Regions from separate parts of the Pseudoalteromonas sp. MMG024 genome, predicted to be linked through region 2. Evidence: riboswitches for the same ligand, from Rfam matches in the RefSeq annotation. Region 2 holds a riboswitch; the other holds the start of a gene.

Region 1 (3,431 bases), on a different contig from region 2:
TATTATCTTTTAGCGCTTTCATGGCATAAAGTGCTGTTGAAATTGCGCCTTTGTCGTCTTCGGTACCACGGCCAATTAACTTACCTGGCTCTGAGGTGCTATCAAGTACAAATGGGCTTTGCCGCCATTTTGTTGGGTCTGCCGGTTGCACATCGCCATGGGTCACTATGGTTACTTTGTCTTGTTGCTCACCCATGCCAATTAATACGGTGTGCCCAAAATCTTGATAATCAAAACCAAGCTCCGCCACTTTAATTTTTAATAGCGATTTAAAGCCAATAAAGTCCGGATTTTGCGGTGTATCGATGTCTTTCTTATTAACGGTCGGAAACGACACCATATTGGCTAACGTATGTATTTGCGCATTTTGGTATTCTGCTACGGCGTATTGTGCCAACTCATCGGTAGATGGGCTAACAGATGCAAACGCATGGCTTGCAACTAATGCAGCACATGGAAGAAGAGCTAATTTCAAGGGAGCACTCCAAGGTAATTAAAGGTGAAATAAGTCCCAAGTGTAACACCGCTGAACACTAAAAAAAGGGTTTTACGATCAGCCCGATTTATGTTTTTGATGATTTATAAAACTGGTAAATAAGCGCTGAAATAATTCGTCGATATCGGGTCGCTCTTGGGTGTGTTCAAACAAGCTGGTATGCACATCGGCTATTGCACGATCATCTTGCTGATGATGTTCGTAACATAAATTTACAGGTGCAACTAAGGTTGGCACATTTACATTTACTAAAATGCAGGCCTGCGCCAGTACAATTTTACAACCGCCTTTTTTTAGTAATACACGCTGGGCTGTGCCGACGATTTTCTTACTTTTAATATTAAGATTGTAATCACCATCGCAATAGCTACCAGGGGTGGCGTGGGTTTCAACCTTAATATTAAACAGCTCAAAAAACGAAGATAAAATAGCGCAAAAGTCTTTGTATGCGTTTGGAATAGAGTAGGGAATATGTTCTTCTAACATATAGATATAAGATACATTAATTACCCCATCACATTGTGGCACAGGAGCGCCGCCAGTTTTGCGGGCGTATAGTTGCCAACCGGTTTTCTTTAGCTTTGTTTCGAGCGCTTCAGCTTTTTGCCACTTATTACCTGACGGTAAAACCAAAGTTGGCTTATCGCTTTGCCAAAGTAACAGTGCTTGGTCTAAATTGCCGTTTTGCAGTTGGTTAATTAATTCATTTTCTTTTTCAAAAACCGCTTCAACTGAGATGTGCTTGAAACGAAGTACTTTGGCTTTTACTTTTGACATTGCTAATTAAAGATTAACTTTTTGCTTAGCATACCGCAGTTTGTAATTTTTGGCAGTGCCTCGTTATATCAACAAACAAAAAGTTTTAATAAGAATAATGTCTTAGCTTGATTTAACAATGCTAGCTGACATATATTTGCGTTGTAATTAGGTGACTATTGTTTTTTTATAAACAATGTTTAAACGGGAATCCAGTTAAAATCTGGAACTGCCCCCGCAACGGTAACTGTGAGCGACAACCACCACTGTCTGGTTATGATGGGAAGGTGCTGTCAAAGCGATGATCAGGAGTCCGGAGACCGGCCTAGTTCACTCAAGTACTGCGGTGGGCGGTGAGCAACGAGAACACAATCGCTTTTATATCAATTACAGTAATTTGTGGCCGCGATAATGGATCATCTAATTACCTGAACCTGATATTGTTATTCCTTGCTTTAACAGGCAAAGGCGTGTGCCTTGTATCTTGTCATTTCCTATCGCATCAATTCTAGTATGCGGAAACATTATAATGACAGATCGTTCAAGTTTATTTACCCCAATCAAAGTGCAGCAATTCTCCTTGCTGATTTACGCGTTGTTAGCGCTATTGATGATAGCCACCCGCCCGTATCATTTTGCGTCTGCACTCCATTTACCAAGTGCCAGTACAGCAATTTTCTTTATTTTAGGTTTGCTGGCGTCCAAGCACCGTACTTTTGCCGTATTTGTAGTACTAAGTGTATCGATTGATTTAACCAGCAGCTATTATCGCGGTGATTTTGGCGATTGTATTACGCGTTCATACCCATTTATATTTGTTGGCTACTATGTGCTGTGGTGGGCGGGTCATAAAAGCTTGCAACTAAAGCTCGATGAAACAAAGTTTGCGGTTGCAGCAAAAACGGTAATGACACTGGTTAACTTATGGCTTGCAAGCTCAATTGCATTTTTAACCTCAAACGCGAGCTATTATTGGCTATCAGGTAAATTTAGCGATATGTCCTTAGGTACTTACTCAGAGCGTGTAGCACAGTATTACGCGCCATATGTTACGAGCCCGTTTGGCTACGTGGCGATTGCGTTGGCATTGTACCTTGCGTGTTATTACTTAAAACCACACACCAGCATTTTAAAAACAACTCATCATGGCCGTTAATTCACCGGTATTTTGCCCAGCACTTGTAATTAGTGCACCAAATTCGGGGGCGGGCAAAACCACATTAACCGCCGCCATGGCACGCTATTTTACTAATATGGGCAAAACGGTTCAGGTATTTAAAACTGGGCCCGATTTTATTGATCCCATGATTTTAGAAGCGGCATCAAACCGTCCTGTATATCAATTGGATCTGTGGATGGCGGGTGAAAGTGAATGTCAGCGCATGCTTTACCAAGCAGCTATCGTTGCAGACCTTATTTTGATTGAAGGCGTAATGGGGCTGTTTGATGGCACACCAAATACTGCCGATTTAAGTGACCTATTTGGTATTCCGATTTTGGCGGTGATTGATGGCTCAGCCATGGCGCAAAGTTTTGGTGCCTTGGTTCATGGCTTAGTAAATTATCAACCAAGCCTTAACTTTTACGGTGTGATAGCCAATAAGATCGCAGGTCAAGGACATGGCGAAATGGTTTTGCAATCAATAAACGAAAAGGCATTAACGCAAGACTATTTTTTACGAAATTCTCATATTAGTTTGCCTGAGCGCCAACTTGGCATTATGCAAGCAGGTGAGTTACAAAATATCGACGTGTATTTAGAACAAGCCGCACAGCAATTTGCTAACTCACACTTTAATCAACTACCCAAAGATGTGGTGTTTTGGCCCTCAAAAGAGGGAGATGATGCAAAGCAATACGCAGATTTTAAACGTGCTAAACCACTTAAAGGGCAACGTATTTTGGTTGCCAAAGATAATGCGTTTTCGTTTTTATATCGTGCCAATTTGGCGATGTTGGCAGATTTTGGCGCAGAGTTAAGCTACATTTCACCATTAAAGGATAAAACCTTGCCCAAGGGTGATGCGCTCTATATTCCAGGTGGGTATCCTGAGCTTTATGCTCGGCAATTAAGCCAAAATAATGCATTTAAACAAGCCGTAAAACAGTTTGCAAAAAGCAACAATCCGGTCTTAGCGGAGTGTGGCGGTATGCTCTACTTATTGGATGAATTAATAAG
Region 2 (3,431 bases):
GGTAAGTCGCTATACTTTTCAAGAGCGATTGGTGAATTATCCACTTTCTGCGCATCGATGTAACTTACATTAAGCGTGTTATCAAAACCGTAAAATGCAAAATTAGTGGTTAGCTCTGCGCCTTCATAACGAGCTTCGGCAATGTTAAATGGTGACCAACGATGTGGGTTATCAGCTGTTGGTGCTGGTGCCCATGCAATTTTATTGGTTAGCTCGTTACGAAATGCCGCAACATCCACACTTAGGCTATCAAAATCAATACGTAAGCCAAGCTCACGGTTAATTGATGTTTCAGCTTCAAGCTCTGGGTTACCTGAACCAGGGTAGTATAAATCGTTGAACGTAGGTGCTTTAAAGCCAGAGCTTTGACTTACATGCAATACTGCGTCTTGATGCAGGTAAATACCACCCGCAATGTTATACGTTTGCTCAGCTCCAACTTCATCATAATCATCATGACGCACAGCCACATTAGCTAAAAAGTTACCGTCATCGTAATACGCGCCAACAAATGCAGCATAAGCATTGCGACTTTTCTCATCATAGCTGCTCGTTGTATCAATCTTGTCTTGATGCCAGTTTAAGCCGCCATTAAAGTCGATTTGCTCAGATAACTGATATGTCGATAAATAATCTAGCTGTACACGCTCTGTTGCAAAGCGGCTAGTTGGTTTAGTGCCAAACGTATCATCTTGATCTTGGCTAAACGCAACATCTACTTTATGGCTAAAGTCACCTAACTGTTTAAACCAATTAGCATTTACATGGTAGTTTTCATATTCGGTTTTATCTAATGTAGACTCTTGATAATCAAAATAATTATCAAACTCTACTTCGCCCGTTGAATACTGAGCAATAAAACCTAATTGACCTAACAACGCATTATTATGAGTAAGGTTTAGCCCTAGGTTTAAGTTGTCGTAACCGTCTTTATCTGGATCTGCAAAGTTTGTTGCATCGTTTTCTAATACGTCAAATCCTTCTGTACGCTCATAACCTGCATTAAGCGCAATATACACGTATTCCGTAGTAAAACGTGACGTACCTTCTAAGCTCGCGTAACTATTTGAACCCGTTGTTAATGCAATGCTGTGACCTTGTGATTGACGCGTAATAATATTAATAACACCCGCTAACGCATCAGAACCATATTGTGCTGCGCGAGAGCCTTTTACTACTTCAATACGCTCAACTGAATTTAATGGCAAAGTTGATAAGCTTTTATAACCTAAGGTTGCTGAGCCTACGCGCACACCATCAATTAAAATAAGCGAGTAACGAGATTCTAAGCCACGTACAAACAGGCTCGCATTTTGCCCTTGCCCACCATTACGGTTTACTTGAATGCCCGCTTGCGTTTCTAACACACTTAACACATCACGCACATTTAATTGCTCAATTTGCGCACGGTCAATAACTTGCACGCTCGCCAGAGTTTGGTCAATTGATTGCTCAAGCTTATTTGCGGTAACAACAATGGTTTCAATATCATGCTGTGTTTGAGCGTCGGTTGTATTAGCTGCAACGAATGAAGAAGACAAGGCAAGGCTAAGCGCCAAACCTAACTTAGATTTGTGATACATATTATCCCCTTGTGCCCACCGCACAATGTTAATCGTTTTAAGAAACCAATTGGCCGGTCTCCGGGCTGAGCATTTTATTTAATACAAAATACATCACCGTTGCGGGGGCAGCGTTGGACTTAATAAGGCAAAGACTTATGCACCAACTTCCCGATTATCCGTTGTTATGTTTGACCCGCTATTTTACTGAAGCGAAAGAGCAAAAATTTAACGGCACCAATAGGCTATAAATTTAGGCGCGTATTGTGGAGGGGATAAGTGAAAATGTCAATTTTAGAAGTCTAAACCGCTAAAAACAGCTGATAAACTGTTCCCTTATTGTTTCTATTAAAGGTCATTTAGGAGTAAACTTTATTACTCACACAGTGACAATAGATTTGTAACGGATTCAACTATGAAACAGTTAACTAAGGTACTTCTTGCCTGTAGTGCATTTTTGACTCTACACGTAAGTGCATTACAACCGCCCACGCAAGAGCAGCTAAAACGCTATAAAGCGGAAAAAACGCTTAGCCAGCGCGCTTTGCAAGCAAAATCATATGGTAACCACCAGCGTTTACACCATTTGCCGCAACTGCGAACAATGCAAAATAAAGCAGATGAAGCAAACCCATTTGAAGGGTACTTTCCGAGTTTAGGCACGCCTAAAATGTTGGTGCTGCTAGTTGAATTTCCCGATTACTTACACAATGAAAGCAACTCTCAAAGCGCAATTAACAGTAAAATTTTTGGTGAGGGCAACGCCAGCAGTTTCCCGTTTGAAAGCCACCGTGCATTTTACCAGCGTTCGTCATATAACAAACTTGATATTCAAGGTAATGTGCTTGATTGGTATAAAACCGAGTACAACCGTCCGCTTGACGATGGTACCAACGCCGCACAGGTAAAGCAGCAAATCATCAAAGAAGCAATTGAACACCATGATGCGCTTGGCCATGACTTTAGCCAATACGATAACGACGGCGACGGCGACATCGATTACGTTGCAGTGATTTGGACTGGCCCTCCTGGCGAATGGGCAAGCCTTTGGTGGGGTACTTTCTCAGGTTTTGGCGACAACTCATTTACCGTCGATGGTAAAACCATCAGCACAATTTCATGGCAATGGCTGGCCTATTCGGAAGGGCAAGCATTTTCGCCGCTTGTACTTATTCATGAAACCGGCCATGCACTTGGCCTGCCTGATTACTACGATTACGACGACAGCATTGGTCCACGTGGTGGTACAGGTGGTATGGATATGATGGATAATAACAGTTCAGATCACAGTGCATTTAGTAAATTTGCGCTTGGCTGGCTGACGCCACAGTTTGCATCAACTTCAGATACCAACTATCAACTTTCAGCCTCATCAACTAACCAAGATGCGCTTATTTTACGCAGCGACACAAGTGCCACCAATAAATACGACGAGTACTTTATTGTGCAATACCGCGATAGAAGCGGTAACGACTTAAACTTAAACGCTGAAGGTTTAAATATTTGGCACATAAATTCAGAGCTCAATAGCTGGGGCTACTTTGCCAACGATAACAGCTACTCTGACAACAAGCTGATCCGCCTTATTCAAGCTGATAATTTAAATGAAATTGAACTAGCTGCGGCCTACGCTGATGAAAACGATGTATTTACTACGGGCGATAGCTTTTCACCTCAAACACAGCCAGCGAGTAAAAGCTATGCCGCAAAACATACGGGCGTAGACATTAAAAACCTCAATACCGATGGCAATGCTGCTACGTTTAATGCACAAGTTTACCCTAGCATTGCGACGATTGCGGTCGGTTCTATTAGCGATAAATCACTGATAGCACATAATGCACAAGCAACCATTAGCAGTGACGACTT

What was found. Region 2 has a riboswitch for cobalamin ahead of L1068_RS18670 (TonB-dependent receptor). Riboswitches for the same ligand answer to the same signal wherever they lie in the genome.
Region 1: another riboswitch for cobalamin. It lies ahead of L1068_RS04560 (hypothetical protein); the one in region 2 lies ahead of L1068_RS18670 (TonB-dependent receptor).

What each region holds. Positions count from the first base shown of each region.
Region 1 is NZ_JAKFZO010000003.1:253,962-257,392, reverse strand. Features, by position in the region: gene L1068_RS04570 (dipeptidase) at 1-475, opposite strand, end outside; gene L1068_RS04565 (lipoate--protein ligase) at 554-1,273, opposite strand; cobalamin riboswitch at 1,406-1,596, shown strand; gene L1068_RS04560 (hypothetical protein) at 1,782-2,408, shown strand; gene L1068_RS04555 (cobyrinate a,c-diamide synthase) at 2,398-3,431, shown strand, end outside.
Region 2 is NZ_JAKFZO010000025.1:14,516-17,946, reverse strand. Features, by position in the region: gene L1068_RS18670 (TonB-dependent receptor) at 1-1,583, opposite strand, end outside; cobalamin riboswitch at 1,617-1,815, opposite strand; gene L1068_RS18665 (M6 family metalloprotease domain-containing protein) at 1,978-3,431, shown strand, end outside.